DNA from 3 places in the Desulfosporosinus sp. FKA genome. Region 1 is predicted to be linked to each of the others. Evidence: riboswitches for the same ligand, from Rfam matches in the RefSeq annotation. Region 1 holds a riboswitch; each other region holds the start of a gene.
The links. Region 1 has a riboswitch for cyclic di-AMP ahead of B5771_RS20150 (C40 family peptidase). Riboswitches for the same ligand answer to the same signal wherever they lie in the genome.

Region 1 (4,295 bases):
CCTTACATTTCCATTCGTTTGAGGCGTACTTAATTCCATCCCATGTTTACCAGTCTTGATCTGCTCTTGAACCTGGGGATTTTCAAGTAATCGATCCCGTTCTGAATTATCTTTTAGTTTCTGAGCTTGCGTCTCGACTCCGGCCTTTTGAGCAGTCTGCCAAAGCGCATATTCCCCAAGAGTCAATTCTCCTTGTTGTGCTAGCTCGCGCTCCTGAGAGGTCAGAGGAAAAACTGCAACCTGTGGAGTAAACCCATTTTTCTTAATTGCTCTCGTGACCCATAAAGCGATTTGTTGATCGTTAAGTTCTTTAGGCATTTGATCTGAGGTTTTATCTGACATTGGAGAATATCCCACCACGACCCAGTTTTGTTGGGAATTCAGGAATTTATGATCATAAGATTGGGTGATAATTTGTTCAAGGGCCTTATCTAGTGGCTGTCCTTTAAGATCTAACTGACTTAACATGCTTTTGGCATCATCATTTTCGCTCTGGAACTTTAATAAGCGCCCTTGGGAGTCAATCGTAAATTGTAAACTTGGATTAATGTCTACTGAGAGCAACGCAACTGCAGTTGGTGCTTGATAAAGGTTCCATCCCAAACAAGCCATCAAGACTAAGAGGAATAATGCGGCTACCCCTGCCCCAATACGCAGGCTGTTTGCATTCATTATACCTGTCCGAACTTCGATTTCCTCGCCTGCTTCAATGTTCCGTCGCCTGTAAACATGGCGAAAAGCGCCGTCATTTCCTAAAACAGTGTAGCGAAACCCGGATTTCTCCAGTACCACAGCTTTCAACTTACTCATTTTCTCCCCCCTTTTCCCGCGAGGTGACATATTCTCTTAAATATATATAGTCATGTTGATTGGCTATAAGCAAAGCTACTGCTAAGATATATTTCCGTCCCCTTTCCAAAACTTTAGGGTGAATCTGAGTTTTCAGTGCTAAAGCTTGCATAGGGACTTTTCCAGTTCGTTCAACATGGGCCCATAGTTCTTCGTCAAATGCCAGTTCTCTTGCCGCCCTAAGCAATGTCTCACGAGAATCTCGATGTTTGGGTGAAGCTGCAACTAAATCTTGAAAGGTAAGGTTTACTGCCGCCAAAGCTTGCGTAAACTGTTGAATTTCCGCCGCCCTCTCCCGGTTTTGTTCTTTCTCTTTGAATTCATTTAAACTCAGATGAATTTCAATGTCTCGTCCAATATCCTCTTGGTCGAGTGAATTTGTCAGCTGTGACCGCTGTTTCCGATGATAATCAATAAGGCGCCTTTTGATTAAAACTCTGGCAAATGCTAAAAAAGGCACGCCTTTATCAGCAATAAACAAATCGATGGCTTCATTAAAAGCGATCAAAGCCTCGGATAATTCCTCATCCCTGCCCCATTCCAGAAAATGAAAACACGCCTGGCTAGCCACATGACAAATAAACATTTGAGATTTGGCCAAAAAATCCTCTCGGGCTTTCGAATCCTCTTTCAAACGCTGCCACGTCGATTGGTCTTCCCATTCCGGCATGCTTTCTTCCTCCTACCCTCTTATACGATAGGGTTTCTCCTTTTTTAGGGGGGCTCACCCCAAATTACCTTCAGATTCTTCTACAAATACAAAAATACCGGTAGTTTAATCACCCAACTGTAAACATTCGATACATTGTTAGTCATTTCCTCTCGCGGTAACCAAAAGCTCTCTCTGATTCGTATGGTAATTATTACAATGGTATCGTTATGTCTAAAAATGGCTCTTTACCAAATATTACACATTTCGTTTTAGAGGATATTGGCGAATTCTGTCGAATTCTTGTTTATGAAAAATATGACAAAGAAAAATAAAGCTGAATCTAGAGATTACTCTAGAGCGGGGGATTTTATTTCTATACGGGGTGAATCGCCACTATGGCGTAGGGCTGTTACCTTCGCCCGAATCCGACAACTAACCTCGTAAGCTATGAAAGGTGAAAAGGGAATGAAATTGTCTCCAGGCCTGTTCCGACTATCAGGTGTCATTCTATCCGGAATGCTCTTGGTGGGGAATGTTTTAATGCCATCAACGTCTCAAACCTTGAGTTTCGATTCTTTCACGAATCCTAGCAAATTGGATTCCTTTTCAACGTCGTTCATTGTTCCTCAATTTATTCACCAACGGTTATCTTCAGAGAAAACAGAGCCAATCTATAAAGCAGCAGCAACCGTTACAGCAGCTGCTCCAAAGAATAATCAAATTCAGGCGAAAACTACGCAAACAGCGGAAAGCTCTCTTCCTAAAAGTACATCATCAGTACATATAACTCAAGTTGCTCAGGCTGTGTCAAATAATACTAGGACTGATGAGACCAATGTATCTCGCGGCGACATTAACCATTCTGACATCATCGACCATGCTGTAAGTTTAGTGGGTAAGCCCTATATTTTTGGCGGGACAACGTTAAAAGGATTTGATTGTTCCGGATTTACTCAGTATGTTTATGCTGGATCTGGTATTTCTCTTCCTCGAACATCTTATGCCCAATATGCTTCAGGCGATTCTGTCAGCGAGAGTAACCTCCAACCGGGAGACTTAGTTTTCTTTTCTACGTATTCTAAGGGAGCATCTCACGTAGGTATTTACATCGGCGGCGGGAAATTTGTTCATGCTGATAACCCTAAAAAAGGGGTAACTATTACCAACTTGAGTGACAGCTTTTATGTTAAAAATTATCTTGGAGCCCGAAGGTATAAATAATTCGCCGTTAATTAACAGCCATATTATTTTAATAAAAAAGTGCTTTGGCGTAACTCAGCCAAAGCACTTTTTTCTCATATATCCCCCCAAACCACCCACTTCCACTTACAAGAAGTGGGTGGCATCTGGATAAACTAGGCTAATGTCAGTTTGTCTTCATAAAAATGAAATTAACCGGATCTGTAGAAGGAGTAAAACTCGTTGGATGATTTAGGTAACCTGTATAAGCGGAAGTGCCTGTTATTATATTATTACCTGTTATATGTGGAATACCCATATTATAAATTTCTAAATACTTACCGATTAAAACAAAATTATCTTCTTCAGTCCAGCTGGAGTTTGTAATTTTGATCATTGTACTATTGGGAAAAGAATACGCAGCTTTATAATTAGTCGTATATCCGGTATTTTCTTGAGAGACTTCTAAGGTTCCATCATTTTCAAAGTTTAAGGTGTATTTTCCATCAGATGTTGTCCATGTGCCCAAAATATCTTGCTGAATTTGATCAACTGTTATAATAGGAATTGGATTCTCATGTCTAACCTCAACGGTAGCTATAGGCTTAACCGTTGTCGATTCAGCAATTGTACCTGTTACGCAAAAACTACCCGCTGATCCATACCTGCTTGATTCTATAATTGGCCAAGTGACATTTACTGTTTTGGTTGTCCCATCCATCATAGTAGCCGTTACCGTTGAAGGCAGCACTGGGGCAATTCCGATTGCAGTTGTTACACTAACAGGACTTAAATGACTTACTCCGGCCTTTCCCTGTGCTAACCCTGACATAACACTATCAGGGATAACAACTGTTCCGCCAAATATATCAACGGTAGGTGTTACATTGCTGTCACCGTTTAAACCATTGGCAATTCTGTCTTGATAATAACTTCTTGTCACATCTGCCGGAGAATTGTTGATTAAAATTATAGGAGCAGCAATTTTTGAGGCTAGAGCACTTCCGCTTAGGGCATCAGGAAATTGTTCACCGGAAGCTACAGTTGTAATTTTAGTGCCAAAAACACTGGCGAATTGATTGTTAACAGCAATATTTGTGCTATAGCTGTCATTACCAGCAATCCTTTCATAATTGGGAAATTGATTAGCAACACTATCACTAATTTCATCGGAATCACCGATAACATAAGTCTTGACAATACCGTTGTTTGCAGAAATATAGTTTTTAACCGATTCAGGGATACTGTCTTGAGATACAAGAATGATTGGATCTTGTTTAATTGCTGCGACAGGTGAAATTGAAAGAGCATCGGTGAAATCGTCAGAAGTACAAACAAACAGCATCGTTGGTGACGAGGTCACTTGCTTAGCTACAGCTATTGCAGTTTCATATTTATCGTACCCATAAATCCTATTGGTTGTTATCCCCATTGCTTGTAGTTCAGTATCTATAGCAGCAGAGATCACTCCAGTACCACCTATTATTGTAACATTTTTGGTTTTCAAATCAGTTAATGTTTTTTTGGTGATTGCCGGCAGCGTTGTGCTCTCAGTAAGTAATATCGGGGCATCATATTTTTTTGCCAGGGGTACAGCAGCAAGACTATCCGTGAA
Region 2 (4,295 bases), on a different contig from region 1:
TCCTATTGCTACTAAGTTTAGTCAAAAGAGCTAAGAACGCCCATTAATTTGCAAAGTTTTTTATTCGTTAGAAATTCACAACTAATTCACATCAAAATCGAATTGTTCTACTATACTCAGGACATGAAGACAAGTTAACGCGAAAATTATTCCTAGGGTAATTAAAGGAGGAAAAACTGAAAAAGCAAAATGGATAATAGGTATATCTATTGATACTAAAGTAGGAAGGAGCGTCGAATTTGCTACAAACTTTATTCAGCATCGGGGGATATTCTTTAAGATCCTATGGTGTCGTAGTTGCTTTTGCAATAAGTATAGCCTTAGGGGTCGCTTATTCACTAGCTTCTTCTGAAAAAGAATATCGTCGGCATCTTTTGGATTTAGTAGTCTATGCCGTGATTGGAGCTGTGATTGGAGCACGTTTTTGGCAAGTCTTATTTTATGAATGGGGATATTATTACCTACATCCTGCCGAGATTTTGAAGATTTGGCATGGTGGCCTGGCAATTCAGGGGGCTTTGCTAGGAGCTTTTATGGTTGGGTGGATTTATACACGTAAACATCAGCTTAATTTCTGGAAAATGGCAGATATTGCAACCCCCGGTATTATTATAGGACAGGCAATTGGGCGAATAGCATGCTTCCTCAATGGCGACGCCTTCGGTAGACCGACAAACTCAGGTTTTGGTCTAGTCTATCCTCCTGGTACCACTGCTTATGCTGCTTATGGAAGTCAACCCCTATGGCCTGCAGAGGTTTGGGAAGGACAATGGGATTTGATTGTATTTGCCTTAATCATAATTCTTTCACATTGGCGCAAATGGCCGAGGGGTATTCTTTTTTTAATCTACATTATTCTATATTCATTAGGACGATTCGGCTTAGAATTTTTCCGAGGGGATGGTGCACGTTATTTATTCCATTGGACTTCGGCTCAATGGAGTAGTATAGGGATGATCGTCATCGCTCTTATTTCTGCGATTGTTTTATCATATAGGAATACAGACTAAGAGTGAATTCATTCATTCAGCTAACTAAAGAATCCGCTTTTTAAGATTACTCCATTAGAAGCAAAGAAATTTGCTAACACTAACCAATTGTCTTAGTGGAGACTTTTCAATTTCAAAGAAAGGATGATGTTTTATGTGGCTGTTCTTAAACCAATATGGTTGGTATTTATTAATATTTGGGATGATGATCTTAATGCATAGGAAAGGTATGGGGGGGTGCTGCGGCGGCCAACATGGGGATCCTCATCATGACCAGGAAAATCACAAGGACCACCCTGTTACAAAAAAATCTATAAATTTCGAGGAAAACAGTAGTTCTTAAACAGATCACTAAAATGACAGATACAGATAAGGAAGGTAACAGCATAAATGAAAAATACAGAGGAATTCTACCCGGACTCGGCACTAATGATTGGGGATATAATTGAATTCACCGGGACCAATGATCCAAGTCTATCAAGGGAATCATGTTACTATTCAATTCTATGATAAGCTGCCCGAGTTTAAGAGCGTCTATTGGATTGGCCTGGATGTTCCAAACATTATGGATGGTGCGCCCGATATAAAATTAGTTCAAAATTTTACGTGGGCAATATCTCGATAATCAATTCAGGATTTTGAATCTACCCGGTACCCAAATGTATCATCTTAATATAGATGCTACGATAAAAAGTGAAAAAAATTTCAAAGTAATTTTTCGATGTATGATGAAGCTACAGGGGGACTTATTATTTTTGAACTAAAGGAATTAAGCTGCATCCTGAAATTTCTATACGTCAATTGCTTCTTACTCTATAATAATTTTAAAAATATTAACCCTAGGGCCATCTGAACCTTTGCACGGGTTGGGCGATAAACTAAGAAAAATAACTCCGTTTTGCATGATAAAGGATAAGTTTGAGAGATCAGGCGAAACAACCATTCGCTTTCACCTTCTTCGTATTTAGGGAAATCATAAGCCAGCAAATAAGAGTATGTTCTAAGAAGATGTTCAATATCGGAAAATACGTTCGTTCATAGGAAATTCATAGTACTAGAGTATAATTACGATGTTTCAAGATGAATGGGATTTAGCATTACGAGATAAGAAAGGAGGACTTCTATAAGACAATATCCGCAAAGCTAAATACTAATATTTAAAAATTGAAGTGCTGAATCTGAGCATAAATGCTTGGAACGGGGGATTTCATATGGGGTGAATCATGTTTTGAACATGTAGGGTTTACACCTTTTTACCCGAATCCGACAACTAACCTCGTAAGCTATGAAAGGTGGAGCCAGTCATTGTTTATTCTCCAGAAAAAGTGGTTTACTAGGGTTGCCCTTAGTGGTGTTCTTTTGACAAATAGTTTAGTGGGGATTGCCCCTTCTCAAGCGGCGGTTTTAAATTCCAAAGTTACCCCTATGGTTACTAAGCTACCAAGTACCGTATACAAAAATTCCCCTGTAGTAGTTTCTCAATCAAAAGCATATTCTCAAGCAATACGTGTAGCCTTTCATTGGACAAGTTCAATCGAGTCTAACATGAATGAACCTCAAATAACTAGTAAAATTATTTCTAACCAAAAAGAATCGATAACGCCTGTTGTTAGCAAAACACCGGCCTTAGTAAAGACATTAAGAGTACCTCCGATAAATAAGGATACCAAGAAAAAAAGCACTTCTGCACAGAAGGTTTCTAATATCAAACCTAAACAAGCTTCGATGCCCCAAGTATCGAGGGGCAGTTTATACGTAGATAAGCTTATAAGTCATGCATTAAGTTTACAAGGTATTCCATATCTCTGGGGCGGAACGAGTATAAAAGGATTTGATTGTTCAGGGTTTGTCCAACATGTATTTAGGGCCTCCGGAATTTCACTTCCACGAACTGCTGCCGAACAATACAAACTAGGCTCAACGGTAAGTCGTAATAATCTAAGACCAGGAGATCTTGTGTTTTTTCAAACCTATGCTCCTGGAGCTACTGATGTACGAATTTATATTGGTGGAGGACAAACAGTCGGAGCATCTAGTGATGGTGTAGGTATTCATAATTTGTCGGAAAGTTATTGGTCAAAACATTACCTTGGTGCGCGTCGAATCCTTTAACTTTGCGCTATATTGACTAAGAGATTAACCTTTAAATGACTGTACCTATAGTAAACAAGGTAACAATAAAAAGGAAATGGTATTAGGATTACAGTCTTAGCCATTTCCTTTTCCTTTAAAATAGAATACTTAATTTAAAAATCATAGAACACATGTAATCCAAGTTATCGTTCCTGGAATTATTAACCTGTAAGAATAGCTCCTACATATGTAAATAATAGTACATTGTGATGATATCCATAAACCTGCAAAATAAGAAGGAATTTAAGAATTTATGTAGAAATACAAGAGAATTATAGAGATATTCGTATATTCAACTATTTAAAAGCTATAATGATTAATCCTTTTTAAGGAGGTGCCCGCTAAGTCGTATTTGATTTGTTAAGTTCTTTAACCTTACTTATTAAAATTTATATAGCTCTTAACTCAGTAATTGTTATTAAGTACAAAAATGATTGGAGATGATCGATTTTGAATAAGAGAGTCAAGACTATAGTGTTTATTGCCCTAAGTTCTATCACAGTGTTAAGTCTTGCTGGTTGTGGAAGTCAAAATAGCGTGATGAACCCCAGTAATATGACTCAATATATGACGAGCAATCCTACAGAAATGGCAAATGTTCTGAGTTCACCTGATACACGCCAGTCCATGGTAAAAGTAATGGGGTCTTCACAAATAACGCCGATGATGATCGATATTATGAAAAGCAGTGAGGTCCAAAAGAATATGATCGGGATTATGGGGAGTAGTCAAAATCTCGATAACATGGTAAGCATTATGTCTAATCCATCGATGTTTAAGCCAATGGTGCAGATTATGGCTGATCCTAAAATGAAAGCAACATTTGAGGCCATGGTAAAAGATCCAGCCCTGCAGCCTTTAGTAAAAGAAGCAATGGGTTCAAAGTAACTTTTAGATGTCATGAAAAAGCAGGGTCACTTATTGAAAGGATCCTGCTTTTTGAATTATTTACATACGCATTGCCATTGGTCACGTAAAGAGGCAGATATTAATATTAACGAGCTCTTCGTGACAAGAGAGGAGAGTTTCGGAACTCGCAAAGTCATAGAGATTGTGTTTAGGGAGAGAGGGCTTGATCCTAATTAATTAAGTCTTTCCCTTAGAGAACTACAACACAACAAGTACTTTGGGTAAATTGGATTGCTGGATTATGGTTGGGATGTAGCGAAACTT
Region 3 (4,295 bases), on a different contig from region 1:
TAGACTAACAATAGCAAAAACGATTGTATCGTAAGGAGCAGGAATGATGTTCTTGCCTCCAAATGATTTACTGCCAGCGTATGAAAAGACTATAATGAAGACTAAATACACGGCGAGCCACAGACCAGAACGGATATGACGGGACCGAAAATTTCCTTTGCAGTAATAATAGAAATAAATCAAAAGACCGACGACGACAGATCCCAGGGCGTAGCCGGTATTGGGCCAACCGGTCCAGTAAACGATTAGCCCGGCAACGATAAAGGCCAGAGGGGATAGAACAGATAAGCCAAAAATGTTGATGGGTCGCGGAATTTCCGGGGCTGTGCGTCGAAGGACGCTGGTAGCTACGGGTCCCAGAAGGTAACTGATTACTCCTGTAACCGAAACAAAAGCGATAATTTTATTCCAGGAAGAAAAAGGAAGGAGAGTAAGCAGGCCGACGATGAGGTTAAAGTATAAAGCATTAACAGGGATGCGCCATTTGGGATGGATTTTGCTAAATAGTTTAGGCATGTAGCCATTTTCTGCCATAGCATAAATTCCTCGAGCGGTAGACGCGGTGTAGACCAGGCCTGTTCCCGCCGGAGAGATCATTGCATCGGCTTGCAGGACAATCGCTAACCAGCCGATGTTGACGGCTGCGGCCAGCTGAGCGAAAGGAGCATCCAAACTCAAAGAAGACCAGCCTTTGCTCAACATTGCAGGAGTGAGACTTCCTACGAAAGCTATTTCCAATAAAACATAAATACCGACACAGATAAGAACCGTCAGGATAAGGGCAAGCGGCAGATCTCGCTTTGGATTACGGGATTCCCCCGCTAATTCCACCGGCTGACGGAAGCCCTGGAGGGAGAAAATGATCCCCGAACTACCGACCGCCATCAAGGTCGAGGAAAATCCACTGGGGAAAAATCCCCCATGACTGGTAAAGTTGCTGCTATGAAAACCAAAAGCCATGATTAAGACAGCCGTTAGAACAGGAATAACAAATTTGATCCAGGTAATACTTGTATTAACACGAGCAAAGAGTTTTACACCAAAGTAATTAAGAATGAAAAAAAGCACCGTTAGAAGAATGGAGACTAAAAGACCGCTCAGAGTAAGCAATCCTGTATTAGTATTATAGAGAATATGTACAAAATTATTGGCATATTGGGTGATCGCTTCAGCTTCAGCAGGTGGAGTAGCAACCCAGCTTAACCATCCTCCCCACCCTATGATAAAGCTGACCAGGCTTCCATGAGAATATTGTGGGTATCGGACTGTGCCTCCAGCTTCCGGAAGCATCCCCCCTAACTCAGCATAAACTAGGGCCATGAGAATGACGGCTATACCACCCACAATCCAGGAGATTATGGCTGAGGGCCCGGCAACTGCCGCCGCAGCTTGAGAGGCTAGGAGCCAGCCAGAACCGATAATGCCGCCTACTCCGGCAAATGTTAAATCTAAAAGAGATAAATCACGTTTTAATTTTGATTGTTGCATTTTGCAAAACATCCTCCTCAAGCTTGATCCAATCGTAAGACTCCCCCACTTCTCTAAGTGGGAGTGGGTTCCCCGTATTTTAGCCAAACGAGTTCACTAGTCCACCAAAGCTAGAAAAATTCATTGGAATGACTAGAAACATAGTATAAGAAGTTATTAGTGATCATTTTTAATATTTTGCGTATTTCACCTTCTTATAAACATTTTTCGATTATTTTATCACAGTTTACACTTATAATAGCAAATATATTATAATTTATAAATTTTAAAGTTTAAAGCTTAAAGCTTAAAGCTTAAAGCTTAAAGCTTAACCAGTATAACCTAATCGTTGAATGTTGGCAAAACTTATAGAGACACCCCCAGCAAAAGATGATTTAGGATTAAGCAAATTGAAGAACGATGCAGAGATAATACGCATGACTAATTATAATAAAAGTACCTCTGAATAGTAAGCTTGTTAGGAGAATATTCGCTGTAAATACCTCATTATGGTGCTATATATTCTAGTATTAAAGGATTAATATTATTAACAGTTATATAAACAAACGCTGAATTCTTAGGAAGCGGGGGAACCAGATAAGGGCTATTGATTTAGCCCAATGGGGTGAATCACAGTATGTGACGGGTTATTTCTTTCGACCCGAATCCGGCAGCTAACCTCGCAGGCGTTGAAAGGAGGGGGAAAACAAACCATACCAGCTGGTTTGTTTACATACTTTTATACACTGACCCCAAATGGGGTTTTTCTTTTGGTATTAATCAGACAGAGCTAAACTATAAAGTGATATGAAAGGATAGATAATGGAAAAGGAATTGCATTTCTGTAAAGAACGACCATTAACTATTGCGGGTATGCTCGTAACCATCGGTGTTGTTTATGGTGATATTGGTACATCACCCTTATATGTAATGAAGGCGTTAATTGAAGGAAACGGACAATTAAATTCAATAACCAACGAGTTTATATACGGTTCCATTTCCCTTATTTTCTGGACTATTACCTTACTTACCACTATTAAGTACGTCCTTATCACACTTAGAGCAGACAATCATGGGGAAGGTGGCATCCTTGCACTATATTCATTAATCCGAAGAAGACGTGCTTGGTTTATTGTCCCGGCTATGATTGGGGCTGCAGCCCTTTTAGCAGACGGTATTTTAACTCCGGCAGTTACCGTCACAAGTGCAGTAGAAGGATTAAAATGGATTCCCGCCTATACTAATAATTTCGGTTCAAATCAATCCACTGTAATTATAATTACCATTTTTATTCTTTGTGTTCTATTCCTCCTGCAACGTTCCGGGACCGAGATATTAGGACGATTATTCGGACCAATTATGCTTTTATGGTTTCTTATGCTGGCCGTTCTGGGCATAATTCATATTTCTGGGAACCTGAATATACTCAAATCACTATCTCCATACTATGGAATTAAATTGTTGTTTAGTGATCAAAACAAAGCCGGGTTTGCGATCTTGGGCAGCGTATTCTTGGCCACTACAGGTGCTGAAGCATTGTATTCCGATCTAGGGCACGTTGGACGGAAAAACATTTACGGAACTTGGCCTTTCGTTAAAATCTGCCTGCTTCTGAACTATTTCGGGCAAGGGGCTTGGGTGCTGCAGATTAAAGATAACCCTGGAATGCAGCATATGTTTGATTTTAATCCTTTTTTTGGTCTAATTCCGGAAAACTTTCGTATTATTGGTGTCATTTTAGCAACTCTTGCAGCGATTATTGCTTCTCAAGCTTTAATTAGTGGATCCTATACACTCGTTTCAGAAGCAATTAAATTAGATTTATTGCCGAGATTAAAGATTCATTATCCGGCTTTGTCAAAAGGTCAAATGTACATTCCAATCGTCAATCACCTTTTGATGCTTTCTTGTATCGGAGTGGTTCTATACTTCCAAACTTCTTCACACATGGAAGCAGCCTATGGATTAGCAATTACAATTACGATGTTGATGACTACAATCTTGTTGTTCAATTGGCTTATTAAGAAAAGGGTATCCAGGCTGCTCTCACTTCTCGTGCCCATTATTTTTGGAACAATAGAAACTTGTTTTTTCCTTTCAAGTGCAGCGAAGTTTTTTCGCGGCGGTTTTATAACGGTGTTTATTGCTGCTCTAATTTTAATACAAATGATTTTATGGTATAAAGCGACTATTTTCGAAAAAATGGTGATAAAAGAAGTTTCACTGAAAGATTATATTGATAAACTTGGAATGCTTAGAAATGATGAACATTTTCCGATATATGCTACGAACCTGGTTTATTTAACAAATAAGTCCAAACCAGGAAAAGTAGACAAGGAAATTATTTACTCGATTTTGGATAAAAGGCCAAAAAGAGCAGAAGTTTATTGGTTTATCAATGTTCAGGTCACCGATGAACCGAGGTCTATGACCTATACTGTTGAAAACTTTGGCACCGATTATGTTTTTAAGATTCAACTTCGTTTAGGATTTAGGGTTGAACAAAAAGTGAGCAGGTATTTAAGACAAATTGTAACCGATCTTATGAAGTCACACGAAATAAAAGAACAATTGCAATTATATGCTACAAATGATATCAATCGTAACATTGGGGATTTCTGTTTTGTTTTAGTACGCGAAGAACTGGCTAATGATAACAGCCTACCTTTATATAAACAACTTATTATGCAATTTAAACTTCGCTTAAAGAAAATTACAGTTTCTCCCGTAAGTTGGTTTGGACTGGAACATACTGATGTGAAGGTTGAGCATGTTCCTTTACGTTTAGGAACCCCCAAGCAAATTAAGCTTAAAAGAGAATCTAGATA

Region 2: it holds a riboswitch for cyclic di-AMP, as region 1 does, so the genes downstream of both, B5771_RS04365 (C40 family peptidase) here and B5771_RS20150 (C40 family peptidase) in region 1, are expected to answer to the same signal.
Region 3: it holds a riboswitch for cyclic di-AMP, as region 1 does, so the genes downstream of both, B5771_RS05200 (KUP/HAK/KT family potassium transporter) here and B5771_RS20150 (C40 family peptidase) in region 1, are expected to answer to the same signal.

Annotation. Positions count from the first base shown of each region.
Region 1 covers NZ_NAHZ01000033.1:178,738-183,032, reverse strand. Annotated here, with positions in the region: gene B5771_RS20160 (hypothetical protein) at 1-810, opposite strand, end outside; gene sigI (RNA polymerase sigma-I factor) at 803-1,519, opposite strand; cyclic di-AMP (ydaO/yuaA leader) riboswitch at 1,824-1,963, shown strand; gene B5771_RS20150 (C40 family peptidase) at 1,967-2,722, shown strand; gene B5771_RS20145 (cell wall-binding repeat-containing protein) at 2,868-4,295, opposite strand, start outside.
Region 2 covers NZ_NAHZ01000015.1:162,834-167,128, forward strand. Annotated here, with positions in the region: gene lgt (prolipoprotein diacylglyceryl transferase) at 240-1,010, shown strand; cyclic di-AMP (ydaO/yuaA leader) riboswitch at 2,150-2,289, shown strand; gene B5771_RS04365 (C40 family peptidase) at 2,295-3,101, shown strand; gene B5771_RS04370 (hypothetical protein) at 3,573-4,010, shown strand.
Region 3 covers NZ_NAHZ01000017.1:48,300-52,594, reverse strand. Annotated here, with positions in the region: gene B5771_RS05205 (APC family permease) at 1-1,488, opposite strand, end outside; cyclic di-AMP (ydaO/yuaA leader) riboswitch at 2,025-2,171, shown strand; gene B5771_RS05200 (KUP/HAK/KT family potassium transporter) at 2,290-4,295, shown strand, end outside.